One region of the Ideonella alba genome, then DNA from elsewhere that is predicted to be linked to it. Evidence: predicted binding sites of a transcription regulator. Region 1 holds the regulator's gene; each other region holds the start of a gene.

Region 1 (10,367 bases):
GCTGGCGCACCCAGTCGCTCAGCGTGCGGCCCGGCACCAGCTCCAGCACCAGGTAGACCTGGCCCTGGGCCTCGCCGGCATCCAGCAGCCGGGCGATGGCGGGGTGGTTCAGCCGGGCCAGTGCATGGCGTTCGCGGGCGAAGCGGGCGCTCAGGCCGGGGCCGGCGCGGTCGCTGCGCAGCAGCTTGATCGCCGCCGCGCCCTGGTACAGGCCGTCCACGCGCGTGGCGCGCCAGACCTGGCCCATGCCGCCTTCGCCGATCTTCTCCTCCAGCCGCCAGGGGCCCAGGGTCTGGCCCGGCTGGGTGGACAGCTGGGGTTCTGCCAGCGCGGGCGCCAGCCACTGCTGGAAGGCGGCGGCAGGGGCCGAATCGGGCTGGGTGCGCAGGCCCTGGAACAGGCTGCGCAGCGCGTCGGCCAGGCCGGGCTCACGGGCGCACAGTGCGTCCAGCCAGGCGGCGCGCTGGTCCTCGGGCAGGTCCAGCGCCTCATCCAGCAGGGCGGACAGGCGCTGCCAGTGCGGAGGATCGATCATCAGCGCGGAATGCCGGGTGGGGCCATGGCCAGGGGGGCGTGCCAGGAGACAGACGACATTCGCCGCGTCCGTGCGACAGCCCGCGCAGCATAGCCGCCCGGTTGGCGGGCGCCCGTCAGGGGCTGTGCGGGCTGTGGATGTATCCAGTATGCTGTCCACCGATGTCGGCCAGCACTCCCGCCCTGAACCCCGCCCAGCAGGCTGCCGTGGACCACGGCGACGCACCGCTGCTGGTGATCGCCGGCGCCGGCTCGGGCAAGACGATGACGCTGGCCGCGCGCCTGGCGCGGCTGGTGCAGGACGGGGCCGATCCGCAGCGCATCCTGCTGCTGAGCTTCTCGCGCCGCGCCGCGCAGGAACTGGCCCGGCGCGCCGGCCGCCTGCTGCACCAGGCGCTGGGCCTGCCGCCCACCGCGCGCGCCCCGCTGCTGCCCTGGGCCGGCACCTTCCACGGCATCGGCGCGCGGCTGCTGCGTGAGCACGCCGACGCCATCGGCCTGCCGCCGACCTTCAGCATCATCGACCGCGGTGACGCCGAGGACCTGATGGGCCAGTGCCGCCAGCAGACCGGCGTGGCCGACCACACGACCGAGCGTTTTCCGCTGAAGGGCACCTGCCTGGCGATCTACTCGCGCGCGGTGAACAGCCGCGAGCCGCTGGACGCGCTGCTGCGCGAACACTGGCCCTGGTGCGTGGCGCACGAGGCCGCGCTGCGCCGCCTGTTTGGCGCCTATGTCGCCGCCAAGCTGGACCAGCAGACGCTGGACTACGACGACCTGCTGCTGTGGTGGCTGGAGATGCTGCAGGCCAGCCCCGAGATCGCCGCCGCGCTGGAGGCGCGCTTCACGCATGTGCTGGTCGACGAGTACCAGGACACCAACCGGCTGCAGGAAGCCATCCTGCGCGCCCTCAAGCCGCAGGGCCAGGGCCTGACGGTGGTGGGCGATGACGCGCAGGCGATCTACGGCTTCCGCGCCGCCGAGGTGCGCAACATCCTGGACTTCCCCGCCCGCTTCACGCCGCCCGCGCAGGTGGTGACGCTGGCCGAGAACTACCGCAGCACCCAGCCGCTGCTGGACGCCAGCAACGCGGTGATCGCGCTCGCCCCCGAGCGTTTCGCCAAGACGCTCTTCAGCACCCGCGCCAGCAGCGAAAAGCCACTGCTGGTGGCGGTGGACGACGAAGCCGCGCAGGCCCGCTGGGTGGCCGACGAGGTGCTGCGCCTGCGCGAAGGCGGCCTGAAGCTCAAGAGCCAGGCGGTGCTGTTTCGCACCGGCAGCCACAGCGCCGCCCTCGAGCTGGAGCTGGCGCGCCGGCGCATCCCCTTCGTCAAGTTCGGCGGCCTGAAGTTTCTGGAGGCGGCCCACGTCAAGGACCTGCTGGCGCTGCTGCGCTGGATCGACAACCCGCGCAGCCGGCTGGCGGGCTTTCGGCTGCTGACGCTGCTGCCCGGCATCGGCCCGGGCCGCGCCGCGGCGCTGCTGGACGCGATGGACGCTTCACCCGAACCCTGGGCCGCCCTGGCCGCCGCGCGCGTGCCCAGCGCCGCGCGTGCCGACCTGGCCGCCTTCGCCACGCTGTGCCAGACCCTGCGCAGCGGCCAGCGCGGCTGGCCCGACGAACTGGCGCTGGCGATCGACTGGTACCTGCCGCAGCTCGAGCGCCTGCACGAGGAAGACGCCGCGGTGCGCGCGCTGGACCTGCAGCAACTGCTGCAGCTGGCCGCCGGCCACGCCAGCCGCGAGCGCTTCGTGACGGAGCTGACACTGGACCCACCCGAAGCCACCAGCGACGAAAGCGGCCCGCCGCTGAAGGACGAGGACTACCTGATCCTCTCCACGCTGCACTCGGCCAAGGGCCAGGAGTGGCAGGCGGTGTACCTGCTGAATATGGTCGACGGCTGCCTGCCGTCCGACCTGTCCACCGGCAGCGCCCAGCAGCTGGAGGAAGAGCGCCGCCTGCTCTACGTGGGCATGACCCGCGCCAAGCGCCACCTGCAGCTGATCGTGCCGCAGCGCTTCTATGTCACCCAGCAGCGGGCGATGGGCGAGCGCCACCTGTACGGCGGCCGCACGCGCTTCATCCCGGAGGCGCTGCTGCCGCTGTTCGAGGCCGATTCACCAGCGCGCCGCGCCCGTGCGGCCGAGGCAGCGGCAGAGGCCGCCAAGGGCCCGCCCACCAGGCCGCCGCTGGACCTGCGGGCGCGGCTGCGATCGGCCTGGTGAGGCCACCCCGGGGTCAGCGCCAGGCGATGTGGGTGCTCAGGGTCCCATCGGTCTGGCGGTTGATCACCAGCACCCGGTTGCCCATGGGCATCAGATACGCTGGCCCGGCGCCCAGCGACGACCAGCGGGCCAGCGTGCGCACATGCGCGGCGTCGGTCTGGCCCGCCACCAGCGGCAACTCGGCCAGCCGGTAGAAGCGGCTGTCCTGGGTGTCCCAGCTGAACAGGCGTCCGGACTGCTCAGCGCCGAGGGCCAGGGTCTGCGCGCTGGCGCCCAGGTCCACCAGGGCGCCCCGGGCTGTCCAATCCGCACCCAGCAGCGAGCTCGCACTCAGGCGGCCCGAGCCGTCGCGCGGCACGGTGAGCTGGCTGCCCAGGTCAGCCAGGCCCAGGTGATTGAACGAGGTCTGGCACAGCAGCAAGGAGGTGCTGCCCAGGGCCTGGACCTGCATACGGCCGCTGTAGGGGCCCGCGGTTCCGCAGACGCCGTTGGTGCCCGGCAGCGGACGGAGGCTGACCAGGGGCGCCAGCGTCTGATCGGTCGGCCGGGCCTGGGCCAGTTGCCAGGCGTCGCTGCTGGCCTCCACCTCGGCAAAGCTCAGCACGCCCGCCTCTGGCGCGGCGTCCAGACGCCGGGCGCGCCAGCCCAGCGGGTTGGTGCTGGTGGCCACCCGCAGCACCGGCCCCAGCGGGACCCCACGCAGATCGAACGCACGCATGAACTGGGTGTAGAGGTCTTCAAACTGACTGTTCTGACCGTCTGGGGCGATCCAGGCCAACCACAGCGTGTTGCCCACCACGGTTGCGGTGGTCAGGACCCTGTCGTAGTCCGCTTCCAGCGGACCACTGACCAGCGCCACGCTGCCGGCATCCAGCCGCGTCTGCCCGGTGGTGTCCAGCCTCAGCAGGCGGCTGCCGCGGCTGGAGGAGAGCACGGTCAGCAGGGCATCGGGCGTGGCCAGCAGCTGAACGTCGACGACGGCGTTGCCGGGCTCCAGGATGTCCTGGCTGCGGAACACCGCGGTCTTGATCACCTGTCCGCGCGCATCGAGCTGGCTGAAGGCCAGACCTTCTGACGCCCTGCGGCCCGGGATGCTGGTGGCCACCACCGCGTGGCTGTCCCAGGCTGCCGCGGCGCGGGGCTCGGGCAGGGTCTGTCCCGCCACCGGCGAGCCGCTGGCGCCAACCTGGACCTGCAGCGGCGTGTAACCCAGGCCGGTGTCGAGCGCATCCATCGTCACCAGCACCTCCTCGGCCTGGGCGCGGGGGATGGAGCCGGGCAGATCGAGCGTTCGCCGGACCAGACCCAGTCCCGGTGCGTACCACTCGGAGACCGTGGCCGAGACGACATCGCTGGTCGAGCCGTCGCTGCTGTAGCGGGCACGCAGCCGGATCTCGGTGTCCACACGCACGGCCTTGACGTCGCTGCGCTGCGGCAGATCGATCGTGTCCTCGGACTTCACCAGGGTCCAGATGGCCACATCCATCTGGTCATTCAGCTTGTCGCCATCCAGATCGGTGCCCACGTCGGTGTAGCGCTTGTCGATGGCAACATGCCGCTCGCCAAGCCGCACCGGTGAGCTCAGCAGCACCAGCTCGAAGGGGTTCTGCGGGCCGCCGTCGGTCCAGGGCATGCTGGTGTTCATCGTGACCCGGCCGTTGGCCACGACGACCGGATCGGCCGTGGCCGGCCCCTGGCCCAGGTCATTGCTGGCCTGGTCCAGCAGACGCGTGCCGCTGACGCTTTGCGTGACGGTGTTGTCGTACTCGGTGGTCGCGCCCGAGTTGATCGTGCGGCCCCGGTAGACGCTGACCGTGCCGTCGCGCAGCGGGCGCAGGACGGTGGCGTCGACATGCAGGGTCGCGCCGACCGCCGGCGCAGTGGGCAGCAGGCCACTGGTCGTGTCGCCTGGCGGCGTCACAGGATCCGAGCCACCGCCTCCACCGCCACCGCCTCCGCAGGCCACCAGGACTGCGCAGAGCACAGTCACCCCTGCCCGGCGCGCCGCGCGCCATCCTGTCCATCGCATCATGTCTCCCCCTGTTGTTTGTCAGGTCGATGTGCCGTCGATCATAAGTGAGCGCGCCATGGACCTAGACTAGGGCCATGATGCAGATCGAGTTCGTCTCCGACATCGTGTGCCCCTGGTGCGCGATCGGCCTGGCCTCGCTGGAGCAGGCGCTGGCCCAGGTAGGCCCCGAGATCGGCCCGGTATCGCTGCGCTTCCAGCCCTTCGAGCTGAACCCGCAGATGCCGCCCGAGGGCGAGGAGATCGCCGGGCACCTGTCACGCAAGTACGGCCGCAGCCGCGAGGAACTGGCCGGCGCCGCGCAGATGATCCAGCAGCGCGCCGAAGCGCTGGGCTTTCCGATGCGCACCGCCAACCGCACCCGCATCTGGAACACCTTCGACGGCCACCGCCTGCTGCACTGGGCCGGCACCGTGGGTGAGACCGAACAGAAGGCGCTGAAGCAGGCGCTGCTGCTGGCCTACCACCGCGACGGCCTGAACCCGGCCGACCCGGCGGTGCTGCGCGCCGCCGCGGCCGAGGCCGGGCTGGACGCCGCCGAGGCCGCCGCAGTGATCGACGATCCGCAGCGCTACGCCGCCGAGGTGCGCCAGGAGCAGGCGCTGTGGCAGCAGGCCGGCATCCACTCGGTGCCCGCGGTGGTGATCAACCGCCAGTACCTGGTCAGCGGCGGGCAGCCGCCCGAAGTGTTTGCGCAGGCGCTGCGGCAGGCGGCCGGGGCGGCCGCGGCCTGAAGCCGGCACAGACAGGCGGCACCTCGTGACACGATGGTTGAGCGCCGTGATGGCCTGGTCCCTGTCCGCCGCCGTGTGCGCCCAGGAACCGTCGGATCTGGCCCGTCGGGCCCTGAGCGAAGCCGTCGCAGCACGCACCGCGACCGTGGACCACATCGCCACCATTGGCGGCTACGAGTACGAGGTCTACGTCGACCGCAGCGTGGTGCCGCCGGTGGCGGTGGCCACGATCACCTCGGCGTCGATGGACCGCCTGCTGGCCACGCCGCAAAAGGGCATGGCCGAGCGCATGACGGCTCAGCACGACCGCGTCTCGCGCTATCTGGCCACACTCACGGGCAGGCCGGTGGTCAAGCGCTGAGCTTCAACCTGCCGCATCCTTGCGCATCGACCCCGCCACCAGATCAAACCGGAACATCCGGCACTCGATCGGACCGTTCCACATCGGCACGCGGCGGCTTTCCTTCAGGCGCATCAGGCTGGGGGTCTTGGCCTCGGGGGTGAGGACCCAGGCGGTCCAGCCGGTGTAGGCCTTCTTCCAGTGGGCGGCCAGGCGGGCGTAGAACTCGCCGGCGTCGGCGGCGCCTTCGAAGCGCTCGCCCATCACCTCGCCGCGCACGCCGCCGGTGCCCTGGCCGGAACCCTTGGGCGCAATACGCTCGCCATAGGGGGGGTTCATCACGATGGTGCCGGCCTCGGCGGGGGCGGGGCGCTGCAGCGCGTCGGCGGTCTTGAACTCGATGGCGTGGGCCACCCCGGCGCGCTCGGCGTTGCGGGTGGCGAAGTCGGTCATGCGAAAGCTCACGTCGCCGGCGTAGATCTTCACCGCGGGCGCGTGGACGGCGGCCTCGGCGGCGCGCTTCATCTGGCCCCAGGTGCCCAGCAGCGGCTTGAAGGGCAGCAGCTTCTCGAACGCGAAGCGGCGCTGCCCGCCGGGGGCGATGCCGCAGGCGATCTGCGCGGCCTCGATGGCGATGGTGCCGGCGCCGCAGCAGGGGTCGAGCAGCGGGCCGTCCTGTTCGCGGCCTTGCCAGCCGGCGGCGGCCAGCATGGCGGCGGCCAGCGTCTCCTTGAGCGGGGCTTCGCCCTTGGCCTCGCGCCAGCCGCGCTTGAACAGGGCTTCGCCGGACAGGTCCACGCTCAGCTGCGCATGCTCGGGGCCCAGGTGCAGCACCAGCGACAGGTCGGGGAAGCGGGTGTCGACGCTGGGGCGCTCGCCGGTGGCGTCGCGCAGCGCGTCACACACCGCGTCCTTGATCTTCAGGCCGGCGAAGTTCAGGCTGTGCAGCGGGCTGCGCCAGGCGCTGGTGTCCACGCGCAGCGTCTGCGCGGGGGTGATCCAGCGGGTCCAGTCGACCTGGCGGGCCAGGTCGTACAGATCACGCTCGTCGCGGTAGACGCCGCCGGCCACCTGCCACAGCACGCGCTGGGCCAGGCGGCTGCCCAGGTTCAGGCGCAGCGCGTCCTCAGGCGTGCCATCGACGAAGACGCCGCCGCGGCTGGCCTCCACATTCGTGCCCTCGGGCAGCAAACGCGCGCATTCATCGGCCAGCAGCGGCTCCACCCCGGCGGCGCAGGGCAGGAACATCACGCCGGGGCCGAGGGCGGCGGCCGGCGCGTCGCTGCGGGTGACGCGGCGGGGGGTGTTCACATGGCTTTGCGCAGGTTGGCCGGCGCAATCTTCAAGGCTTCACGGTACTTGGCCACGGTGCGGCGCGCCACCTGGATGCCCTGCTCTTCCAGCATGTCGGCGATCTGGCTGTCGGACAGCGGCTTCTTGATGTCCTCGGCGGCGACGAACTGCTTGATCAGCGCCCGCACCGCGGTGGAGCTGGCGTTGCCACCGGCGTCGGTGTTCAGGCTGGAGCCGAAGAAGTACTTCAGCTCGAAGGTGCCAAAGGGCGTGGCCATGTACTTGGCGGTGGTCACGCGGGAGATGGTGGATTCGTGCAGGCCCAGCTCGTCGGCGATCTCGCGCAGCACCAGCGGCTTCATCGCGATCTCGCCGTGCGTGAAGAAGGCCTTCTGGCGCTCGACGATGGCCTGGCTGACGCGCTGGATGGTGTCGAAGCGCTGCTGGATGTTGCGGATGAACCAGCGTGCTTCCTGCAGCCGCGCCGACAGGTTGCCGCCGCCGCGCTGGCCGCGGATGGCCTGGGCGTAGAGCTCGCTGACGCGCAGCTTGGGCATCACGTCGGGGTTGAGCGTGACCTTCCAGTTGCGGCCGCTCTTCACGACGATCACATCGGGCACCACGATCAGGCTCTCGGCCGGCGAGAAGGGCCGGCCGGGCTTGGGCTCGCAGGCCACGATCAGCGCCTGCGCGGCCTTGACGGTGGGCTCGTCGGCGCCGGTGGCGCTGGCCAGCTTCTTCAGGTCGCGCCGGGCGAGCAGCTCGAGGTGGCTGCGGGCGATGGCCATCGCGCAGTCGCGCGCCGGGCCCGCGGGGCGGTGGCGCAGCTGCAGGCACAGGCAGTCGCCCAGGTTGGCAGCGCCCACGCCGGCGGGCTCCATGCTCTGCAGCCAGGCCAGGCCGCAGCGCAGCTGGTCCAGCAGCTCGTCGCGGTCGTCCAGGTCACCCAGGCCCAGGCTGTCGGCCACGCGCTCGGCGATGTCCTCCAGCGTGCCATCCAGGTAGCCGTCCTCGTCGAGCGACTCGATCAGCACATGCACTGCGGCGGCGTCCTGCGGCGACAGGCGCATGCCCAGCAGCTGCTGGCGCAGGTGCTCCTGCAGCGTGGGGCCGCTGACGCTGCGCTCCTGCGGCTCGAAGTCGTCGTCGTTGCCCTGGCCGCTGCCGGTGCCGGGGGTTTCGCGGATGCCGTCGAAGTCGTCGCGCTCGGTGCCGTTTTCCCAGTCGTCGCGCTCGGTGGTGCCGAAGTCGGCGCTGTCCACCCCGGCGGACTCGTCGCCGCCTTCACCCACCGAGGCGCCGGCGCTGTCGGCCTCTTCGCGCTGGCTGGTGCTGCTGGCGCGGTCCACCGAGGTGAATTCGAAGCCGGGCCCTTCGTCCTCGGTTTCGAGGAAGGGGTTCTGGTCGAGCATCTGCTCGACCTCCTGGTGCAGCTCCAGCGTGGACAGCTGCAGCAGGCGGATCGACTGCTGCAGCTGGGGCGTCAGCGCCAGGTGCTGCGAGAGGCGGACCTGCAGGGTCGGTTTCATCGCGCTCGCCGCTCAGCCGGGATGACGGGCAGGGAATACAGCAGGGCCGTCATGGTCACATTCTGAAGTGCTCGCCAAGGTAGACCCGGCGCACGTCCGGGTTCTCGACGATGTGGGCGGGCGTGCCCTCGGCCAGCACGGTGCCGGCGCTGATGATGTAGGCGCGGTCGCAGATGCCCAGGGTCTCGCGGACGTTGTGGTCGGTGATCAGCACGCCGATGCCACGGGCCTTGAGGAACTGGATGATGCGCTGGATCTCGATCACCGCGATCGGATCGACCCCGGCGAAGGGCTCGTCCAGCAGGATGAAGCGCGGCTGCGTGGCCAGCGCGCGGGCGATCTCCACGCGGCGGCGCTCGCCGCCCGACAGCGCCGGGGCCGGCGAGTCGCGCAGGCTGGTCAGGCTCAGGTCGTTCAGCAGGCCGTCCAGGCGCGACTGGATCTCGCTGTCCGACAGCGGCTTGCCGTCGGCGCCGTACTGCAGCTCCAGCACCGCGCGGATGTTCTCGTCCACCGTCAGCTTGCGGAAGATCGAGGCCTCCTGCGGCAGGTAGGACAGGCCCATGCGCGAGCGCTGGTGGATCGGCTTGCGGTGCACCGGCTCGCCGTCGATGTGGATCTCGCCGGCATCGCAGCGCAGCAGGCCGACCACCATGTAGAAGGTGGTGGTCTTGCCGGCGCCGTTGGGGCCGAGCAGGCCGATCACCTCGCCGGCGCCCACCGACAGGTGCACGTCCTTGACCACCACCCGCGCGCCGTAGGCCTTGCGCAGGCCGGTGGCCTCCAGACGGCTGACGCTGGCAGCGGCGGCCGCCATGACCGGAGCGACCGTGGTCAACGCGGGGCCTCGGGGTTGTCGGCGCGTGGCACGAACACCAGGCGCGGGCGGCTGGACGCCGCGGTGCTGCCGGGGCTGCCGCCCTCGAAGGTGAGCGTGTCGGCCGGCTGGTCGTAGACGATCACGGCCGCGGTGGCCTCGTCGGCCGGCTGGCCGGCGCGCAGGATGCGCATGCGGGCCTCACCGACCAGGCGGATGCGGTCGGCGCCGCCGTCGTACTCGATGCGCAGCGCCTGGGCCTCGATGACCTCGTCCACCCGGTCGCGCTTCTGGCGGAAGGTGGCGGGCTGGGCGGCGCTGCCCAGCGCGGTGGCGCTGAAGCGGCCGGGCGCGTCTTCGCGCACGTCCACCTTGTCGGCCTTGATCTGCAGCGTGCCCTGGGTGATCACCACGTTACCGACGACGGTGGTGGTGCGCTTGCTCAGGTCCACCGAGGCGGCCTTCTTGCCGTCGCTCTCCACCACCAGCGGCTTGGTCCGGTCGGCCCGCTCGGCCCGGGCCGGCACGCAGGCCAGCAGCGCCAGCGCGGCGATCAGACAGAGGGGAGGGCGGCGGGACATGGCTGCGGCACGGAAATTGCAGACCATTCTACGGCCCCGGCACCCGAGCGCCAGCCCGTTGGCACGAAAAAGACAGCCCCAGCGGGGTCAGTGCGCCAGCCTGGGGCTCAGCGCGGGCGTCGCACGGCGTGCACCGGGCCCCGGCGGAGGGGTGACGCCGCGCAGCGGCCAGCCCAGGGGGTCAGGTCTTGGTCTTCCGGGCTTGCGCGACCAGGTAGTCGGCCACGGCCAGCGCCTTCTCGTGGGTGCCGGCGGTCGAGCCCGAGGTGGTCCAGCGGCCCTGG
Region 2 (10,367 bases), on a different contig from region 1:
CAGGCCAGGACGCGCGCGCACCGCCCGGCTGGCAGCGACAAAGCGCTGCAGATCGGCCAGCGCGCAGCGCTGCAGCAGGCTGCCGCCGCGCTTGTCCACGGTGTCCAGCATCAGCAGCTCGAAGCCGGCGGCCAGCGCCGCGTCCACCAGCGCCCAGGGCACGCCATCGTCGGCCACCAGCACCGGCACGATCGGCAGGCCCTCGGTGCGGCGCAGCGCATCGAGCTGGCGCAGCAGCGCCAGCGCCGCCCCACCCGGCACCACGCCGGCCTTGACGTGGTCCACGCCGGTGGCGGCCACGGCGCGGCAACGGGCTGCCACCTCGTCAGCCGCCTCGGCCGGCCAGTCGCCGATCGTGGCGCTGACCACCGCCTGTGGCGCGCTGGTGCGCAGCTGGGCCACGATGGGCGCGATCACCGCCGGGTCCAGCCCGCCCAGCGCACCGCGCGAGGGCTCCTTCAGGTCGATGAAGGGCACGCCGGCGGCAGCGGCCACCTGCGCCTCGACGGCATCGCGCACGCTGACCAGCACCCGGGTCATGCCAGGCTCCCGGCGCGGTGCGCGGCAATCGCCTCACGCAACCAGCCCCAGGCCTCCAGCTCGGCCGGCGCAGCGGTCTTGTCGATCGCGATCTGCAGGTAGGCCATCTCGGTGTCGATCTTGTCGGCCGGCAGCAGGTGCAGGCGGCTGACCAGCACCGCGCCTTCCAGCACCGCCGCCTGCGCGCGGTTCAGGCCCAGGAAGGGCGCGTGGTCCACGCTGTGGACCGCGTGCAGAGTCAGCACGGGGCGCTGCGGGTCGTCGCTGACCGACTCGAGCTGCAGCTCCTGGTGGCGCAGCGCCGCGCGCAGGCGCAGGCCGCCAAGGCGCTGCATCGGCAGCAGCGGCCATTCGCGCCGGCCGGTGACGCAGCCGGCAAAGACGCGCGTGTCGGTCAGCACGTTCAGGCCGGCCACGCCGGTGGCGAGGATGTTGTCCAGCGTGGTGGAGGGCTTGAAGGGCATCAGCAGCACGCGGTCATCGGCGCGGTAGCGCACGCCCATGGGCGCGAGGTGCGGGCGGCCGGTGGCGTCGGTGGTGCTGACGACGCACTCGTAGATCAGTTCAGGCATCGGTGTCGCGCTTCACCCGGGTCGGGCCAGGGGCGCATTGCTCATTGTCGATCGTGGGCTGCCAGGCCACGCCCCAGTCCAGCGGCCGGTCCTGCACATAGCGCTTGCCCAACTGGAAGGCGATCTCGGCGCGGGCCAGCTCCACGCCCATGTAGAAGGCATGGCCGCCATCGCCTTGCAGACCCAGCTGCGGCCACAGCGCGAAGGCCTCGGTGGACTCGCGCAGGCCGTCGCGGTTGTAGACGTGCAGGCCGCGCTGGCTGACCTGGATGCGGAAGTTCGGGTCGCGCACCTGGGCCGCCGTGGCGGCGATTTCTTCGGGGGTGTCGGGCCAGGGGTGACGCTCGTGCACCGTGGCCAGCAGCGGGCTCAGGCCCTTGGGCAGCGCCGGCAGCGTGGCGGCGGCGTGCATGATGCGCCGCGCGGCATCCACCTCGCGCACCGCGCGTCGGGCATGCAGACTGACCTGGGTGGTCAGCACCGCGGCCACGTCCAGCTCGGCGCAGATGCCCAGCAGCAGCGCGTGCATACCGCTGGTGTCGGCCTCGGTGAGCTCGCTCAGGTTGCCGGTGCCCATCATGATGGCCACCTCCGGGTGGCGCTGGCGCAGCGCGTGGTAGCGCACGATGGACGCAGTGAAGCCGTAGGGGATGGGGTCGAGGATGGGGTCGGCCAGAAAGGGCCGGCCGCGCGCGCGCATGCCGGCGATCGCGGCGTCCAGGCTGGCCTCGTCGGCCGGCTCGCGGGGGATCAGGATGGGCGTGGACGCCACTTCGTCGGCCACCCACAGGGTGTCGGCCTTCAGGCTCAGCAGGTAGTCGGCACCGGCGCGGCCGCCGGTGAGCAGCTCGTCGGTGTCCTGGCTGTCGACACTGACCTGCCAGCCCTCGGCCTTCAGCGCCTGCACCGACTCGGCCAGGTGCCCGAAAGGCGTGGCCGGCAGGCCGCCCAGGTCGATCACATCGGCGCCGTCGGCCACCAGGGCGCGGGCGCGCTCGACGATCTCGGCCACGCTCAGGCGCGGCGCGTCGGTGATCTCGGCAAAGATGCGGGTGCGGTGCTTCGACAGATCCACCGCCTGGGCCGCTCGCTTGAAGTGCTGCGGCAGGTCCTTCAACTCATCGGGGCCGCGCTGCACCGGCACGCCGAAGTGGGCCGACAAGCCCTCGACATCGCCGCGGCAGCGGCCTGGCACCAGGATGCGGTCGGCGCCGGGCAGCGGCGCGGGCACACGGCGGCGGATCATGTCGGCGGTCATCAGCGCCGCCACCTGCACGCCCACGTCACGCGTTTCCCAGGTGAAGGGCGCCTCGCCCGCGGTGCTGTTCAAGGACTGCAGCACCCGCTGCAGCGAGGCCTCGGCCAGGTGGCCGGTCAGGAAGACGATGTGTTCCACGCGAGGTGCAGTTCAGCCAGTCGCCGGGTCAGGGCCTGTTCCAGTTCATCGGGCGAGCAGACCACCTGCGCATGGTCGATGCCGCGCAGGCGCTCGACATTCTCCAGCTCGACGCGCCGCGGCCGCAGCGTGACCCAATCATGGGGCGCCTTGGTGACCACCACCGGCTCGGTATCGCAAGCAAACACGATGCCGGGAATGCCCAGCTTGCCGGCCTGGGCGAACATGTTGGTGGGCAGCGTGTCGCTGAAGCCGTAGGCGCACTTGGCCACGGTGTTGCTGGTGGCCGGGGCGACGATCACCGTGTGGTAGACGTCGGTGTAGAGCGCGCCCACCGGCACCGCGCTGGCGGTCTTGTCGCGGAACAGCTTGTGGCGCTGGCGCAGCGCGTCCAGGTGGTAGCCGTAGATGGGCAGTACCTCTTCGGCCGCGGCCGACAGGAACAGGTCGCACTGCGGCAGCCGCGCGGCCAGCGCCATCGACTCTTCCAGGAAATGGCCCGAGCCGGTCACGCACCAGGCAAAGCGCGAGCGCCTGGGCGCGTCCTCCAGGCCGGCCGCCTCGTCGACGGCGTCGATGCGCTCGCGGCCCTCAGCCGGGATGGGAGATCCGGATGTGGAGCTTGTGGAGCTTGCGGTAGAGGGTGTTGCGGCTGACATCAAGCGCCTTGGCGACGTTGCTGACGTTCCAGCGATGATGCTCCAGCAGCTGCAGCAGCACCTGGCGTTCGTTGGCCTGGATCGGGTTGAGGCGGGGCAGCTCGTCGGCCGGCTCTTCGGCGGGCACGACCGGCACCGCGGGTTGCGCCACGGTGTCCGCGGGCGGCGCACCGCGCTGGGAGCGCAGGCTGGGCAGGTGCTCGACGCCGATCTGCTGGGCGTCGGCCAGCGCCACCGCCGAGCGCAGCACATGGCGCAGCTGGCGCACGTTGCCGGGCCAGGGATGGTTCAGCAGCAGACGCTCGGCCTCGGGGCTGAGGCTGCATTCGGTGCCGCCCTCGGTCTGCAGCAGGTTGCGGATCAGCTCGCGCTTGTCGCTGCGCTCGCGCAGCGGCGGCAGGTCCAGCTCGACGCCGGCCAGGCGGTAGTACAGGTCCTCGCGGAACAGGCCTTCATCGACCAGGGCCAGCAGGTTGCGGTGGCTGGCGCTGATCAGCTGGAAATTGACGTCGTGGACCTCCTCGGTGCCCAGCGGCGTGACCTGGCGCTCCTCCAGCACCCGCAGCAGCCGCGCCTGCAGGTCCAGCGGCATGTCGCCGATCTCGTCCAGGAACAGCGTGCCCCCGTCGGCCTGCAGGATCTTGCCGCGCCGGCCGGTGCGCTGCGCGCCGGTGAAGGCGCCGGCGCGGTAGCCGAACAGCTCGGCCTCGATCAGGCTCTCGGGCAGGCTGGCGCAATTGATGGCCACGAAGGCGCCGCCGCTGTGCGGGCTGGCCTCGTGCACGGCGCGGGCGAAGACCTCCTTGCCGGAGCCGGTCTCGCCGCACAGCAGGATGGGCGTCTGGCGGCCGATCACGCGGCGCGCCGTGCCCAGCTGCTGGGCCAGGCGCGGATCAGCAAAGGTGGACACCCCGCCGCTGCCCGGGCGAGGCAGCGCGGCACGGGCCGCGGCGGCCGGTCGTGCACCGGGCGTGGGTGCGGGCATCACCGTCATCGCCCCGCCGGCACGGGCGTCCTCGGCCGGGCGGCGGGCCACCGCGAAGAAGCGGTGCGCCGCATTGGCGCGGTAGGTGACGATCGGGTGGAAGGACGAGGACACGCTGCGCTGCACCATGTCGTCCAGGCTGGACTGGAACAGGTCCTCCACGCGGCGCGCGCGGATCTCGGCCACCGAGGTCATGCCCAGCTGGAACAGCGCGCTGCGGTTGGCGGCCAGGATGCGGCCGTCCTCGGACACCGCCAGGCGGCCTTCGTGCAGGGTGTAGACGAATTCGGGCCGGCTGTGGAAGTGCACCGGGTGGGCGCTGCGAAAGCGCCGGTCGATCAGCCGGTTCTCGATCATCCGCGCGGTCATGCCCAGCAGCACCAGCAGGTGCTGCTGCATCATCGAGCTGCGGCTGGAGACGTCCAGCACCGCGCACAGTTCGCCCGCCGGGTCATAGACCGGCACGGCCGAGCAGGTCAGGCCGGTGAAGGCGGTGAAGAAGTGGTCTTCGCGGCGCACCGACACCGGTGCGCCCGAGGCCAGGCAGGTGCCCATGCCGTTGGTGCCGGCGGTGTTCTCGCTCCAGATGGCGCCCACGCGCAGGCCCATCGGCTCCACCTGCGAGGCGAAATCGGCCGAGGTCACCATGTGCAGGATCACGCCCTCGGTGTCGGTCAGCACCACCGCGGTCTCGCCGTCGGAGAGCTGCTGGTACAGCGAGGTCATCTCGTAGCGCGCGCAGTCGATGACGTCGGCCATGCGCGACAGGCGCTCTTCCAGCGTCTTGGCCGGCAGCACCGGCAGCTCGCGCGGCCGGTCGGGGTGCAGGCGGTATTCGTTGAGGCAGCGGCTCCAAGAGCGCGCGACGATGTCGTTCGGGTCGTCGTGCTGGCCGCTGCGCACCACATCGAACACATGGTCGGCGTGGCCGTCGGAACGAGGCAGGACGAGGCTCATGGGAAAATCTCCCTGTTTCACGAGGACGGGCTCCCGACAGTTTGGGCGCCATTCCGGATTGTGGCGCTACCGCAGTAACGACCACGCCGGTGAAACCCCCGATGTTGATGGACTGAAATCAAGGCCCGGCCAGCCGATAAACGCCGGTGCCGCCGGTGGCTTGGAACTTGCCTCGACACCGCCGAACCCTGGAACCAGGAACCCGACCGGAGACATCCCCCGACATGCTTGCCGCCCTGCCCCAAGCCCACGGCACCGCCGAACCCCAGGCCCTGGACCTGATCTTCATCGAAGGCCTGCGCGTGCAGACCGTGATCGGCATCCACGACAGCGAACTGCATCGCCCGCAGCCGCTGGTGATTGACCTGCACGCCGGCGTGCCGCACGCCGACGCCTGCGACAGCGACCGCATCGCCGACACCATCGACTACAGCGTGGTGCGTGAACGCCTGCACGGCCTGATGCTTCACCATGGTGTCACGTTGCTCGAAGCACTGGCGGAGCAGATTGCGCAGATGCTGATCCACGATTTCGGTGCCCAGTGGGTGCGGGTCAAGGTGGTGAAGCCGAACAAGTTCGAGGACCTCGATGCGGTGGGCGTGCAGATCGAGCGCCGCGCCGGTGCCGCCTCGTCGCGCGCCGCCGGTGGCCGCAGTGCCCAGGTGCTGCGCTGGATCGGCTCGGGCATGGTGCCGGCCAAGTCCTGAACGGCTCACCCTGACGCCTCCGGGCCCTGCAGATGCGGGGCCCTTTTTCATCGGCAAGGAGCGCGCAGGGCGCAAAAAAGAACCGGTCAGCGGTGCTGACCGGTCATGCAACCCGGATGACCCCCGGGCGCTCGCAAGGCCCCCTTGCGTGCTCGCAACGCAGGCCGCGCCTGCCAGACAGGCGGCGGCCTCAAGCAGGTCAGTTGGCGGCGAACGGGTGCGACGCGCCACCCTTCTTGGCCACCACTTCCGCGGCGGTCGGCGTGCCGGCGACGGCGCGCTTGATCGACTCCTTGACCGCAGCGTAGTTGTAGTCCTGGATCTTCTTGTCGTCTTCGGCCAGCCAGTGGATGAAGACGCCGACCGAGATGAACAGGTTGTCGGCTTCGTCGGCGGGGATGGTGCCATCCTCGACGCAGTCGGCCACCGCCATGGCGACGCCACGCTGGGCCGGGCCGAACATCTGGACGGCCTGCTTGGCGCCCTTGATGGTGACCTTGTTGAACATCACGGTTGCCGGCTTGCACAGCAGGTTCGGGGCCACCACCGCCAGCAGCGAGGTGAAACCGTCCTTGTTGTTGGTCAGGCAGTTCGCGAACGCGGTTTCAGCGGCGCTGCCACGCGGGCCGATGATGAGGTCGATGTGAGCCACCTCATTGCCATCGCCCACGAGCGATTCGCCCACCAGCATGCGATCGATCTTGGCCATATTGTCAGTCTCCTGTGCTGTTCCTGTGTTGACGACGCCGGGGCTCATCCGCCGGCGCTGGTCAACATGGAATCACGTTCCATGCCACGTCGGGGCGCCAGGCGCCCCGGGCTATCCCTAGGGTGCCCCGCGGCGGTCGATCAGACCGTGCAGGAACAGCGTGGCCACGGTGAGATCGGCGCTGGTGCCGGGGTTGATGCCCTGCTGTTTCAGCTGCTCATCCCAGGCGCGCCAGCCCGGATCGGCGTCCAGACTGCGCCCGGCGGCGGGGCGCTGCAGCCACCGACTGGCATCGTTCATGACACACTGTGCCACCGCCGCACCGTGCTTGCGGACAATATGTGCATCGGGCGCCGAGGCCAGCCAGGCCAGGAAGACGCGCTGCACCGCCTCGGCGGCGGCGTCTTCGCGCGGACCCTGCGGCGCACCCACGCCCAGGTCGGCCCCGCCCAGCGCGTCCAGGCCCAGGCTGAACAGTTCGGCAAAGCCGTCGCGGTACTGGCGGGCAATGCGGTCGCGGTCAGCGGCCAGGCTCATCGCGGCGCGCAGGTCCAGCGTGGGTTCCTGGTGCACGTCCTCGTCGTCGGCATGGCCCAGACCGCCCGGATTGGCCCGGCGGATGGCGCGGTAGGCCGCGGCGCTGTCCTGCGGCGTCAGCTCGGCCAGCACTGCGCCCAGCGCCAGGCGCAGCGCGGTGTGATCGGCCGCACCGGCGGGCAGGCACCGCCAGGCCTGGGCCAGCGGCACGCACAGCAGCACGATGCCCAGGTTGGTGTTGCAGCCCACCCGCGCCCAGGTGGCGTCGACCGCCGCCTCGATGCCCTCGCCCACCGACCCGCCCGGACGGGCCAGCGCGGCGGCCGCGGCGTCGGCACTGTCCAGGAACTGCGCGGCCGTCATGCGGTGGCCGTCGCTGGCATGGCTGACGTTGCCGGGCTTGCGGGCGGCCACGTCCCAGGCGCAGGCGCGGCGCCAGGCGGCCTCGATGCGGGCGCTCATGGCCCGCCCCGGCCTGCGACAGGCGCCCGCTGGCGGAGCGGGAGGGGACTCATGCGCGCCGCGCGGCGCTGCGATCGGCGCAGCGTCGCGCCAGCAGGTCGTCCACCAGCGCTTGGGCGATGGAGAAGCCGGTCACCCGCTGCAGACCCTGCCAGGCGGCGATGCCGTTGACCTCCAGCACGGTCAGACCGTCCCGGGTGGGCAGGATGTCGACACCGGCATAGTCCAGACCCAGCGCCGCCGAGGCGCGCTCGGCCAGATCGGCCAGCTCGGGCGTCAGCGCCGCCGCCACCGGCCGCGCGCCCTGCTTGATGTTGTGGATCCAGTGGCCGCTGACGCGCTGCATGGCCGCGCGGGCCTGGCCACCGATCACCAGCACGCGCCAGTCGAAACCCGGCTCGGACAGCGGTGGCACCCAGCGCTGCAGGTAGGCCAGGCCGTTGAAGGGCGGCCCGGCCAGGCTGGGCAGTGGCTCGAAGCTCCCCTCGACCTGGCCCACCCGCACCAGACCCCGCCCCTGCGAGCCGAACAGCGGCTTGAGCACCAGCGCGTGGCCGGCCGCGGCCTCACGGGCGACGATGCGGCGCGTCACGGCCTCGCTCTCCGAGGTCCAGGTGGGCGGTGTGGGCAGGCCGGCGGCGTGCAGCAGCAGCGTGGTCATCGCCTTGTCCACGGTGCGCTCGATCGCACGGGCATCGTTGTAGACCGGCACACCCAGCTCACGCAGCACGTGCAGCACGCCCAGGCGCTGCGTGACCTGCTCGAAGCTGCCGCCGGCGATGCCGCGCACGATCACCGCCTCGGGCAGCGCGCGCTCGAAGCCAGGCAGGCGCAGGCCGTGGTGCGAGGCGCTGGTGTCGATGCCGCAGTCGGCCAGGTCCAGGCAGCGGCCCTGGGCGCCGCGTGCGCGCAGCGCCGCCTGCAGCTGGCGGGTGTGCCAGCCGACCTCGTCGGTCATGATCGCCACGCGCATCGTCATGCTCAGGCCGCCTCGCGCCAGCCCTGCAGCAGCACCGGCATGTCCAGCCGACCGGCCTCGAAGCTGCGGCCACTGGGCAGGTGCTGCACCACCACCGCGGCCGGAGCGAACAGCGCCGGATCGATCTTGTAGAAGTCGTAGCCGGCGGCCGAGAAGATGTCGGCGAAGGGCTTGCCGTAGTCGCGCGAGGTGCCCGAGGGCAGGCGCTGGGCCAGCGACCGCGCCGCCTCGACCTCGCCGTTGACCGACAGCGTGACCAGGCCACCGTAGAGGATGGCGTCGTTGGTGCGGCCCATGGCCTGCGCACCGTCGGCGGTGGGCGACGGCAGCGGCGCACTGGCGGTGCCGTCGACGATGTCGTCCAGCGCAAACCCCAGCTCATGCGCCTTGTGCAGCGCCACCTCCAGCACCCGGGCCACCACCTGGGTGGTGCCGGCGCGGCTGCTGGTGGGGGTGAGCACGATGGTCAGCGCCTCGGGCGCCAGGCCGGTGTCGCGCAGCACCTTGTCGATCACCACCCGCGGCGGCGCGCGATCGACCTCCAGCACCAGCACGCCGCTGCCAGCGGCATCACGCCAGGCCAGCTCGTCGAACAGCTTCTCCTTGGCTGCCAGCGCCCGTGCCGGGCCGGATCCCAGGGCAAAGAACTTCTTGCCGCCAGTCTCCTCCTTGCTGGCGGCCAGGCTCCAGCCGGCGTACTGGCTGCCCAGGCAGGCCAGCACGGGCTGCGGGCTGCTGACCTGCAGCCAGTTGGCCCAGCCGTGGCGGCCGTCGGTGACCAGCGAGACCTCGCCCAGGCCGCCCATGCAGATGCGACCGATGAGCAGGCCCGCGGCGATGCTGCCCGGGGCGTCGATGCCGGCGTCCACGATGCAGGTACCGCGCTCGTCGCGGGTCCAGCACACGCCCAGGCGCTCGGCGTCCTGCAGCAGTTGGGCCACCAGGGGCACGGCCAGGTCGTTGGGGCTGGGCCAGGCGCGGTGGCTGGTCGTGGAACTCATGCGGGGGTCTCCAGGGTCGAGGCCAGTGCGGCGCAGCGGGCGTCAAGTTGGCGGCGCAGCGCCGCTTCGTCGTCGGCCTCGGCACTGACGGTACACACAGGGGCGCCGGCCGGCAAGCGCATCGCGGCCGACGGGCGGTCATGGACATCCGGCTGGCGCGCCCACCGCGCCACCGTGGCGGCGTCAAGCTGGGCGTCATGCGCCAGACGCAGCAGTTGCAGCCCGCGCAGGCGCGGCGGCTGCCAGGCCGCCACCTGGGCCGGCGCCGGCAGGCGGCCATGCAGGCAGGCCTGCAGGTGAGCCCGCACCAGGCCGCCCTGGGGCGCATACAGGCCGGCACTGGCTGGCCAGCGGGGGTTGACCTCCAGGACCCAAGCGCTGTCCTCGTGCCAGATGAAATCGACCCCCACCACGCCGCGCAGCTCGAAGGCGGCGGCCAGGCGCTCGGCCACGCCCTGCAACAGGCTGCTCGCGCGGCCAGGCAGGCCCACCGGTCCCAGCACGCCGCCATAGGCAAAGGGCTGGCCCGCCTGCGGCTGGTGCCACTGGCGGTTCAGGCCCAGCACGCAGGCGCGGCCGGGCGCGGCGCACAGCAGGGTCATCGACATCGGCGCGCCGTCCTGCCAGCGCTGCCAGTACCAGGGGCCGTCGGCCAGTTCGGCCGCAGCCGTGTCGGCCGGTTCGGCCGCCGTCACATCGGCCGGCTGCACATGCTCGCCGCCGCGGCTGCCGCCGCGCTTGCGCAGCCAGCCCAGCGCCGGCACGGGCCGCTGGAACACCACCTCCGGGTGGGCGATGCCCCAGGCGTCCAGGCGCTCGAAGAAGGCCCGTGGATCGGCCAGCCGGCGCCAGCCCTGGGCCGG
Region 3 (10,367 bases), on a different contig from region 1:
CAGGGCCGGCAGGCCCAGGCACAACCACTGCAAGGTCGGGTCGCCGGTGTAGTTCATGCAGGGCAGCATGCCCACCCGGAGACTGCCGCTGTGCGGGGCCGGGGCGGCGCGCGGCGCCCGCGGGGCGCCGGCCCCGTCGAGCTCCTGAACCGGATGGACGAAGCGGTAGCCCACGCCACGCGCGCTCTTGAACCACTCGGTCGGCGCGCCGCGCTCCAGGGCGCCGCGCAGCTTGAGCATGGCCTGCGGCAGCACGCCGGGCGAGGTCACCCGGCCTGCCCACACACGGGCCAGGATCTCTTCGCGGGCGACCACGCGGTGGCGCTGATCGACCAGCAGGTGCAGCAGGTCGAACAGGCGCGGACCGAGTGCGACCGGCTGGCCGTCGTGGCGCAGCTCGCGCTGGGCGACATCGAGCTCGAAGGGCCCGAAGGCGAATCGCTGGACCGAAGGCATCAGGGGGTGTTCGTGCAGAGGTGGTGGGCACCCGTGAGGATGGGCAGGCGTCGCCCGAGCAGCGGCCCCGACCCTCGCCTCGACCGCTGAGCAGCGCTGCCGGTCCCGCCTGGCGCTGCCCAGGGTATTTGACTACGATGGTACGCAGACCCTCTGTCCACACGCAAGGAGTTGGCTATGCGACGTGTCACTGGCATCGGCGGCATCTTCTTCAAGGCGCGCGACCCGCAGGCCCTGGCCGCGTGGTACCGCACCCACCTGGGTCTGGCGGTCGATGGCTGGGGCGGCGTGGCCTTTCGTTGGGCCGACGACAACCCTGCTGGTGCGGGCACCACGATCTGGACGCCGTTCAAGGACGACACCGCCTACTTCGCGCCGAGCACCGCGCCCTTCATGGTGAACTTCCGGGTCGAGGATCTGCACGGCCTGCTGGCCGCGCTGCGGGCCGAGGGCTGCCAGGTGCTCGACAAGGTCGAGGAGTCCGAGTACGGCAAGTTCGGCTGGGTGCTCGATCCGGAAGGCAACAAGCTCGAGCTGTGGCAGCCGCCGCCGGGCCAGTGAGCACCGACCGCGTTCACGGCGGTGACTGGTGTTGGCGCGCCAGCGCCCGGCACCAGCGGGCCAGCTGAGCGCGCAGGGACGCGGGGTCGATCAGCTCGACCTCGGGCGCCAGACCCATCACCAGGCGCACGGCCTGCTCGGCAGTCTCGATCGGCAGGCTCAGCCGGCGCCAACCGGCGGGCGACGGCGCCGGCGTGGCGCGGGCCACGGCCTGCGCCGCGTAGTCGCCCAGTTCGGCCAGTCGCCGACAGCCTTCAGGCGAGGCCCGCAGCGTGGCGCGCAGCGGCCGCAGCTCGCGCTCGAAGCGCTCGACTGAGGCCTGCCACCAGCGGGCCAGATCGAAGTCCGGGCGTCGCTCGACCACCTCGTCCAGCACGGTCAGCGCCTGGACCTGCGTCACCTTGAGCGTCATCGTGCGTGCGCCGGCCGCGACCACGGCGTACCACTGGCCGGCCTTGAGCACCAGACCCAGCGGTTCGGCCTGGTAGCGGCGTGGGCCCTTCCAGCTCTGGTAGTCGATCAGCACCCGGCGCCCATCCAGCACCGCCTGCGCCAGCGCCGGCAGGTGCGGCACCGCGTCTGGCGCGTGGTACCAGCCCAGTGGGTCGACATGGAAGCAGGCCTGCAGCCGCCCGCTGAGCGTGGCCGAGTCACCGGGCAGCGCGGCCAGCAGCTTGGCGCCGGCGCGGCGGGCCGCATCGCCCAGGCCCAGCTCACGGGCGGCGGCGGGCAGCGTCAGCAGCGGCAGCGCGCGGGCCTCGTCGGCGTCCAGGCCGGTCAGCTGGGTGCGCCAGCCGGCGTGCAGCTGGAAGCCACCGCCCGGACCGCGCTCGCCATAGACCGGTACACCGGCTGCCGACAGGGCCTCGATGTCGCGGTGGATGGTGCGCGGCGATACCTCGAACTCGGCCGCCAGCTGCTCGGCCGTGAGCCGCTGGCGCAGCTGCAGCAGGATCAGGATAGACAGCAGGCGACTGGCACGCATCGGGAATCATCATGACATGAGCTGTCATGAATAGGCCGGCAGCATGCCGACCATTGCGACCCAAGGAGCCTGGATGAGCACCGATGATCCCGACCGCCGAGACCTGCTGCAGACCCTGGCGACGATCGCACTGGCCAGCGCCGCGCCTGCCGCCACGGCTGCGCCGGCCGCCGAGCCGCTGCCCTTTGTCCCCACCGACGCACCCGAGCCCGGGCCGGCCATGCTGCGCGCGCCGCTGCGCCAGCGCAGTCCGGGCCGTCCGGGGCAGTTCGGCTTTCTGGACGGCCACTGGCGCATCCGGCATCAGCGCCTGCGCGCCGGCCTGGGCTGGGACGGCTTCGAGGGCGAGGCCAGCTGCTTCAGCGTCCTGGGAGGGCTGGCCTCGGTGGAGGAATTGCGCATCCCGGCGCGGCGCTTCTCGGGCATGGGCCTGCGGCTGCTGGATGTGCAGCAATCCCTGTGGCATGACGTCTGGGTGGGCGCGGCCAGCGGCGTGCTGGCGGGCCCCGGCCAGCCTGGCAGCTTCGAGGACGGCGCCGGGATCTTCGACAGCCAGGACGAGGAGCAGGGCCGACCGGTGATCTACCGCGGCGTGTGGGACCGCATCACGCCGCGTAGCTGCCGCTGGCAGCAGGGCAGCTCGCACGATGGCGGGCGCAGCTGGGCGCTGAACTGGTCGATGGACTGGGAGCGCGTGGGCTGAGGCGCTCAGCCTTCCTCATCCGGCGCATGCACCACCGTAACCGGCACGCCGGCGTGGTGCAGCAGCGCCTGGGCCACGCTGCCCAGCCGGCCGCTGTCGATCAGACCGGGCTGACCAGCGCCGACGATCACGCCGTCGCAATCCTCGGATTCGGCGAGGTCGCGCAGCACGGTGGCCGGCTCGCCGTGCACCACCAGCTCGGTGTAGGGCACGCCGGCGCCCCGCAGCATCTGGCCGGCCGCTTCCAGTGCGTGGTGGCCGGCGCCCTCGCTGGCGCGGTCCAGCAGTGCCGGGTCAGGCGCCAACACCACCTCGTAGAGATGCGGCGGCTCCTGGGCATTGGCCAGCACCACGGTGATCGACAGACCGGCCAGCTTCAGGCCGATCGCGTGGCGCACCGCGGCCAGAGCGGCCGGGCTGCCGTCGACGGGGAGCAGGTAGCGCATGGGATCTCCTGACAGTGGGGATGAGACCATCGTAGCGCGCAGGGGCTTGGCGTGGCGGTGCTAAGCTGACCGGCTGATCCCGCTCAACCTGCCCTCACAAGAACCCTGGAGACGCCCCATGCCCGGACTGCTGCCCGACGTCGACCCCGACGGCCTGCTCGAATACTCGGTGGTCTACACCGACCGCGCCCTGAACCACATGTCGAAGAAGTTCCAGGGCGTGATGGGTGACATCTCGCGCACCCTGAAGGCCGTCTACGGTGCCGAGGCCGCGGTGGTCATTCCCGGCAGCGGCAGCTTCGGCATGGAAGCGGTGGCGCGCCAGTTCGCCACCGGCCAGAAGGTGCTGGTGCTGCGCAATGGCTGGTTCAGCTTCCGCTGGACGCAGATCCTGGACATGGGCGCCATCCCGTCCGAGCAGCGCGTGCTCAAGGCGCGCCCGGTGGGCCCGGGCGCACAGCAGCCCTGGGCGCCCGCCTCGCTGGAGGAGGTGCGCGCCGCGATCGCCGACCAGAAGCCGGCGGTGGTCTTCGCGCCGCACGTGGAAACCGCCAGCGGCATGATCCTGCCCGACGACTACCTGAAGGCCGTGGCCGATGCGGTGCATGCGGTGGGCGGGATCTTCGTGCTGGACTGCATTGCCAGCGGCACCGTGTGGGTGGACATGGCGGCCTTGGGTATCGACGTGCTGGTCAGTGCGCCGCAAAAGGGCTGGAGCGCCGAGCCCGGCTGCGCGCTGGTGATGCTGGGCCAGGGTGGACTGAAGCGCCTGGACGAGACCACCAGCACCAGCTTTGCCGCCGACCTGAAGAAGTGGCACCAGATCATGCAGGCCTTCCTGGCCGGCGGCCACGCGTACCACACGACCATGCCCACCGGCGCGCTGACGCGCCTGCGCGATGCGATGGCCGAGATGGAGCAGCGCGGCTTTGGCGTGCTGAAGGAACAGCAGTGGGCGCTGGGCCGCGCGGTGCGCGCGATGCTGGAGGGCCGCGGCATCCGCTCGGTGGCCGCCCCCGGCTACCAGGCCCCGGGCGTGGTCGTCAGCTACACCGAGGACCCCGGCATCCAGAACGGAAGCAAGTTCATCGCCCAGGGCCTGCAGACGGCGGCCGGCGTGCCGCTGCAGTGCGACGAAGGCGCCGATTTCAAGACCTTCCGCCTGGGCCTGTTCGGCCTGGACAAGCTGGCGAATGTGGAGCGCAGCGTGGCCTCGCTGGCGGCGGCGCTGGACCGCATCGGCTGAACATGCAGCGCCTGACGATCTCGGTCGACGACGAGCTGGCCGAGGCCTTCGAGGCGGTGATCCGCGAGCGCGGTTACGCCAACCGCAGCGAGGCGTTCCGTGACCTGCTGCGCACCGAGCTGGGTCGCACGCACCAGGCGGCGCACCCGGACGGTCCCTGCATCGCCACGCTCAGCTACGTCTACAACCACCACCAGCGACAGTTGGCAGCGCGCCTGACCGATCTGCAGCACGACCACCACGAGCTGACCGTGTCCACCACCCACGCCCACCTGGACCACGAACACTGTGTGGAGGTGGTGATCCTGCGCGGCGCGGCGCGTGCGGTGCAGGCCTTTGCCGATGCGGTGATCGCCCAGCCCGGCGTCAGCCACGGCCAGCTGCACCTGGTGCCGATGGTCGAGCAGCACGGCCACGGCCACGCCCACCTGGTGCCGGCCAGCGGGCACGTCCACCGCTGATCGAGCCCTGACCGGGCTGGCGTCCAGATCGGCAACACACTGACCGAGGGTTCTCCCCAGGGTCGGCGGCTGCATCCAAGGCAGCGATGAGGGCGTAATCGCTTGGCACGCAACTTGTATGAAGATGCTGAAATTCTTCATACGCTGACGCCATGCACGACCTGCCCACTGACTGGACCGCCCTCTGCGCCCTGGTCTTCCTGCTCGGGATGCGCCACGGCTTTGACGCAGACCACCTGGCCACCATCGACGGCCTGACGCGCCTGACCCGGCGTCGCGGCGGTGCGTTCGCGCGCTGGTGTGGCGCGCTGTTTTCGCTGGGCCATGGCGCCGTGGTGTTGCTGATCGCCGCGCTGGTGGGCTCGGCCAGCGCCCAGTGGGTGCCGCCCGAGTGGATGGATGGCTTTGGCACTGGCGTGTCGATTGCCTTTCTGCTGGGCCTGGGCGTGGTCAATCTGCGAGCGGTGCTGGCGGCGGCGCCGGGCGAGCTGGTGGCGCCGGTGGGCCTGAAGGGCCGCTGGCTGGGCCGGCTGGCACAGGCGCGCAGCCCGCTGGGCGTGGCCGGCGTGGGCGCGCTGTTCGCGCTGTCCTTTGACACCCTCAGCCAGTCGGCGCTGTTTGCCGCCACCGCCACGCAGTTCGGCGGCGTGGGTCGCGCGCTGGTGCTGGGCGGCCTGTTCGTCACCGGCATGCTGGTCACCGACGGCCTGAACGGCTGGTGGATCGCCCGGCTGATCGCCCGGGCCGACCAGATCGCGGTGGTCGCCTCGCGGGTGATGGGCGCGGCGGTGGCAGGCGTGAGCCTGCTGGTGGCTGCGCTGGGCGTGGCCCGCTGGACCTCGCCGGCCTTCGAGGCCTGGACCGAGGGCCATGAACTCGCCTTCGGCACCACGGTGCTGATGGTGATCGCGCTGGGCTACGGCCTGGCGCTCTGGCTGGCGCGACGCGCACGGCCCATGACCACCCCCTGACGAGGAGATACCCATGCACACGCTGCGCCTGAAGGCGCTGGCGGGGGCGGCTGTGGCCGCTTGCGCCAGCCTGAGCCACGCCGAAGACGCCCCACAGACCGTCGAGGTCAGCGGCCGCCATTACGACAACGCCGTGGGCAGTAGCGACGCCGCCTCCGAGGGCGTGATCCGCGCCGAGCTGCTGAAAAGCCGGCCGGCGCAGCGCCCGGGTGAGGTGCTGGAGTTCGTGCCCGGCGTCATCGTCACCCAGCACTCGGGCGACGGCAAGGCCAACCAGTACTTCCTGCGCGGCTTCAACCTGGACCATGGCACCGACTTCGCCACCACCGTGTCGGGCATGCCAGTCAACATGCCCACCCACGGCCATGGCCAGGGCTATTCGGACCTGAACTTCCTGATCCCCGAGCTGGTCGACCGCATCACCTATCGCAAGGGGCCGTACTTCGCCACGCATGGTGATTTCGCGTCGGCGGGTGCCGCCGACATCGCCTACCGCATGCGGCTGGACGCGCCCTTCGTGCAGCTCACACTGGGCGAGCACGGCTACCGCAGCGCGGTGGGCGGCGGCTCGACCGAACTGGCCCCCGACACCACGCTGCTCGGTGTTGTCGAAGGGATGGTCAACGACGGCCCCTGGACCGTGCCTGAGAACCTGCGGCGCCGCAACGGCGTGCTCAGCCTCAGCCAGGGCTCGCGGGCCCAGGGCTGGTCGGCCAGCGCCATGGCGTATGACGCGCGCTGGACCAGCACCGACCAGGTGCCGCAGCGCCTGATCGACGCCGGCACCTACCAGGGCCGGCCGTTTGGCGCCTACGACTCGCTGGACCCCAGCGACGGCGGCAGCACCTCGCGCGCCAGCCTGTCGGGCGAATGGCACCGTACCGACGACGCCGGCGAGACCCGCGTCTCGGCCTACGCGATGCGCTACCGTCTGAAGCTGTTCTCCAACTTCACCTACGCGCTGGAGCGCCCGGCCACCGGCGACCAGTTCTCGCAGCAGGATGCGCGCAGCGTCTACGGCCTGCGGGCCGCGCGGGCCTGGCAGCTGAGCGACACGTTGCGCATCGAGCTGGGCGCCCAGCTGCGCCACGACCGCATCCGCGTGGGCCTGTTCGACACCCAGGCGCGCCGCATCCTGGCCACCACCCGCGAGGACGATGTGGTGCAGACCCAGGCCGCGCTCTACGCCCAGGCCGCCTGGCAGGCCACGCCCTGGCTCAAGGCCATCGCCGGCCTGCGTGCCGACCACGCGCGCTTTCGCGTTGACAGCCTGAAGGGCGATGCGATCGCGGCGGCCAACTCGGGCCGCGCCAGCGACCAGCAGCTCTCGCCCAAGCTGAGCCTGGTGCTGGGCCCCTGGGCGAAGACCGAGCTCTTCGTCAACGCCGGCCGCGGCCTGCACAGCAACGATGCGCGCGGCACCACCGCCCACCGCGATCCGAAGATCGGTGACCCGGTCGATCCGGTGCCTGGCCTGGTGCCGCAGCGCGGCTGGGAACTGGGCCTGCGCACCGAGGCGCTGCCGGGCCTGCAGAGCTCGCTGGCACTGTGGCAGCTGCGCTCGGCGTCGGAGCTGGTCTATGTGGGCGATGCCGGCGCCACCGAGGCCAGCGAGGCCAGCACCCGCCGCGGCATCGAGTTCAACAACCGCTGGACGCCCAGCCGCCACTGGCTGCTCGACGCCGACTTCGCCTGGACTCACGCCCGCTTCGACAACGGCGACCGTATCCCCAACGCGGTGGACCGCGTGGCCTCGGTGGCGGCCACACTCAAGGATTGGGGCGCCTGGTCGGCCAGCCTGCAGTGGCGCTACCTGGGCAGCGGCGCGCTGATCGAGGACAACAGCCAGCGCTCGCGGCCAGCCTCAACGCTGAACCTGCGGCTCTCGCGGGACCTGGGCGCCTGGATTGGCCGCCCGACCACGCTGACGCTGGACGTCTTCAACCTGACCAACCGGAGGGTGGATGACATCCAGTACTGGTACGAGTCGCAGTTGCCCGGCGAGGCCGCGCCGGTGGAAGACCGAATCGTGCACCCGGCCGAGCCGCGCAGCCTGCGACTGACGCTGGCGCTGAGCTTCTGAACGTCCAAGGGCCGGGCCGGGGCCCCCCTCAAGGGGGATACAGCGCCAACCAGCCCGGCATCACAATCGCCGGACACTGCGACGTGGGGCGATATCTGATCCGGCCCCAGAGCCGCCATGCAGGCCCTCGTGGCCAGGGACGGCACGATGATCCAGCTCAGAACAGCCCCTCCATCTCGGCTTCGTGCCGTAAGCTCGCTGGTCGGCCAGCGCGCCTGACAAACGCTCGGCGTACAGGCGGACATGGCGAAGTGCCCGAACTGCTCTAATCCGCTTCACTGGGACGCCCAGCAGTGCCCCAGGTGTCAAGCGGTTCTCAGCCTCACAGCCCATTGGCACGCCGTGCCTGAAACGGCCGAGGAGCGCGCTTCCCTGGAGCGCAAGCTCGGGCGCGAGCTCTCGGCGCAAGATGATCCTTGGCTGAATGCTGCCAAAAGCAAGACGACCTACCCTTTCCTGGCCGGGTTCGGTCGTGCACTGAAGGCTCAGTTCTTGATCCTGGCCGTCATCGGCATGCTCTTTGCGCTTGGCGCCCCATTCGGCATCAGTTTCATGATTGCGATGGTGTACATCGTCCTGGTCCAGGAACTGGAGGTAGTAGGCAACCCCTTCATGTTGATTCTGGGGCTCATGCTGGGCGTCGCGGTCGTCAATGGGTGCCTGGCCAAGCTGGCGAGCCGCGCGCCACCAACATCGACATCGCCGAACTGATCAGCCCAGCGCATTGGCCGCCTGGACCGCGGCCACGCAGGCGTCATGGCAGCGCTTGCATTCGGCGTGGTGCTCCGCATGCGGCTTGCAGGCCTCGATGCAGGCCTGCATTGCCGCCACCGAGGTCTTGGCCAGCGCACCCAGGTAGGCCGACTGCAGCGTGGCAGCGCGCAGCGTGGCGCCGCAGGTCAGCTCGGTGTCCAGCGCGGTGCGCAGGCAGGCGCCCAGTGACTTGTCGCCCTGGGCCAGCAGCACCTGGCAGTGGGCGATGCAGGCGTTGGCGGCGGCCACGCAGGCCTGGTAGGCGGAGACGAAGCCGGCTGGGGCCGGTTGGCCCTTGGGGGCCGCTGGCGCGCACAAGGGTGCGGCGTTGCATCGAGTGGGCTCCTTCAGTGGTGGGAGCTTGCCGCGGCGCGGGGTATCTGCACCCACACCATGACCTCCTGCTCGCCTGCGCGCTCGAAGCGCAGCACCAGCGAAAAGCGCTGCCCATTCACCAGCGGCGCCTTCAGGCCCTGCAGCAGCAGGCGCAACTCGCCGTCGTGCTTCAGTGACAGGTCGGCGCCAGCGGGCAGATCCAGGGCCTGAATGGTCTGCCCGCGCCGCTGAAGCAGCACCGACGCGGCCACGGGCGTGCGGGCGCCGAGCAGGCGATCGGCCTGGGCGCCGCGGTTGTGCAGCCGGCGCAATTGCACCTGGCCCTGGTCCTGGCCGGCGGCGCTGAGAAGGGCGTAGGGATGCTCGATCAGCAGGTCGCCAGCGCGCGTGCCGTGGGCCTGGGCCGGCAAGCCGGCCAGGCAACCGAGCAGCAGGGCGATGGGGCGGCGGCGCATCGTCCGATGATCGCAGACCCGGCCCGGCCGCTCAGAAGTCCATCGTCCAGCCCACCGCCAGCGCACGGCGCGGCACCAGCTGCAGGCCGTTGACCTGCTGGTAGACCGGCAGCTGCAGGTAGGCGTACAGCGTGGCCTGCGGGCCGACCGCCAGCGTCAGGCCGGGGCTGAAGTCAACCGTGGTCGAGCCCGACAGATCGGGCTCGGCTTCGGCGCCGCTGTCGCGGCCACGGCGACGGGCATTGAGCTGCACCACGCTGCCCAGTGTGGGCGAGAAGGCGTGCGACCAGCCCAGCGCGGCCTCGATCCGCTGACCGGGCTTGAAGTCGCGGTGGGCGGCCAGCGCGCCGCTCCAGCTGGCCTGGCCGAAGAGCGCGTCGGTCGGGCCCATGGCGCGGCGCCACGCTCCGCCCAGCACCACATCGGTGGTGCCGGTGCCGGGCTGCAGCGCGCGCTCGGCGCGGTCGCCGTTGGCATTGGCCACGGTGCTGCTGCCGGTGGGCAGCTTCAGGCCGCCGAAGAAAGCCCACGAGGTGTCGGCATCCGCGGTGGTGAACTGCCGCCGGGCCACCAACTGCACATCGCCCAGGCGGGTGAAGCGCCAGCGCTCGTCGGCGGCCAGCGCGCCGGTGTCCTCGTCGAACAGGGTGTGCAGGTGGTCGCGGCGCAGCAGCGGCACGCGCAGCGCAAAGGACCAGTCGGCGTCCGGCGCATAGCCGATGGTGGTGATCAGGCTGGTGTTGCGGGTGTGGCGCTCCAGCGCTTCCTCGTTGGTCACATCGGCGGGCGCCACCGTGGTGGTGCCCTCGCGCAGGCGGTCCTGGGTCAGCGACTCCAGGCGCAGGTCCAGGCTCCATCCGGTGTGGGCGCCGGTGGCGGACTGGGCAAAGCGGTCGGTCATCAGGCTGCAG

The links. Region 1 encodes sigma-54, which starts transcription at its own class of promoters, with help from an activator protein. Its sites were predicted from a motif close to TGGCANGNAANCTGCTTT; they were not measured.
Region 2: the regulator sigma-54 is predicted to act here: its motif matches at 6,595-6,612, upstream of fae (formaldehyde-activating enzyme).
Region 3: the regulator sigma-54 is predicted to act here: its motif matches at 4,962-4,979, upstream of KAK03_RS08425 (HoxN/HupN/NixA family nickel/cobalt transporter).

Annotation. Positions count from the first base shown of each region.
Region 1 is NZ_JAGQDD010000018.1:87,125-97,491, forward strand. It holds gene KAK03_RS19580 (serine/threonine-protein kinase) at 1-535, opposite strand, end outside; gene KAK03_RS19585 (ATP-dependent helicase) at 697-2,760, shown strand; gene KAK03_RS19590 (hypothetical protein) at 2,774-4,681, opposite strand; gene KAK03_RS19595 (DsbA family oxidoreductase) at 4,867-5,523, shown strand; gene KAK03_RS19600 (hypothetical protein) at 5,573-5,884, shown strand; gene KAK03_RS19605 (THUMP domain-containing class I SAM-dependent RNA methyltransferase) at 5,888-7,111, opposite strand; gene KAK03_RS19610 (RNA polymerase factor sigma-54) at 7,171-8,685, opposite strand; gene lptB (LPS export ABC transporter ATP-binding protein) at 8,741-9,502, opposite strand; gene lptA (lipopolysaccharide transport periplasmic protein LptA) at 9,520-10,083, opposite strand; gene KAK03_RS19625 (thiol:disulfide interchange protein DsbA/DsbL) at 10,265-10,367, opposite strand, start outside.
Region 2 is NZ_JAGQDD010000005.1:50,108-60,474, reverse strand. It holds gene KAK03_RS09230 ((5-formylfuran-3-yl)methyl phosphate synthase) at 1-540, opposite strand, end outside; gene KAK03_RS09225 (DUF447 domain-containing protein) at 537-1,112, opposite strand; gene KAK03_RS09220 (DUF6513 domain-containing protein) at 1,105-2,508, opposite strand; gene KAK03_RS09215 (flavoprotein) at 2,487-3,167, opposite strand; gene KAK03_RS09210 (sigma-54-dependent Fis family transcriptional regulator) at 3,100-5,109, opposite strand; gene folB (dihydroneopterin aldolase) at 5,334-5,816, shown strand; gene fae (formaldehyde-activating enzyme) at 6,016-6,525, opposite strand; gene KAK03_RS09195 (triphosphoribosyl-dephospho-CoA synthase) at 6,643-7,524, opposite strand; gene KAK03_RS09190 (ATP-grasp domain-containing protein) at 7,574-8,497, opposite strand; gene mch (methenyltetrahydromethanopterin cyclohydrolase) at 8,506-9,504, opposite strand; gene KAK03_RS09180 (ATP-grasp domain-containing protein) at 9,501-10,367, opposite strand, start outside.
Region 3 is NZ_JAGQDD010000004.1:161,279-171,645, reverse strand. It holds gene KAK03_RS08460 (winged helix-turn-helix domain-containing protein) at 1-456, opposite strand, end outside; gene KAK03_RS08455 (VOC family protein) at 634-1,017, shown strand; gene KAK03_RS08450 (helix-turn-helix transcriptional regulator) at 1,031-2,002, opposite strand; gene KAK03_RS08445 (hypothetical protein) at 2,076-2,705, shown strand; gene KAK03_RS08440 (universal stress protein) at 2,711-3,151, opposite strand; gene KAK03_RS08435 (aminotransferase class V-fold PLP-dependent enzyme) at 3,270-4,397, shown strand; gene nikR (nickel-responsive transcriptional regulator NikR) at 4,400-4,858, shown strand; gene KAK03_RS08425 (HoxN/HupN/NixA family nickel/cobalt transporter) at 5,011-5,829, shown strand; gene KAK03_RS08420 (TonB-dependent receptor) at 5,843-7,912, shown strand; gene KAK03_RS08415 (hypothetical protein) at 8,255-8,623, shown strand; gene KAK03_RS08410 (four-helix bundle copper-binding protein) at 8,624-9,055, opposite strand; gene KAK03_RS08405 (copper chaperone PCu(A)C) at 9,013-9,456, opposite strand; gene KAK03_RS08400 (hypothetical protein) at 9,488-10,367, opposite strand, start outside.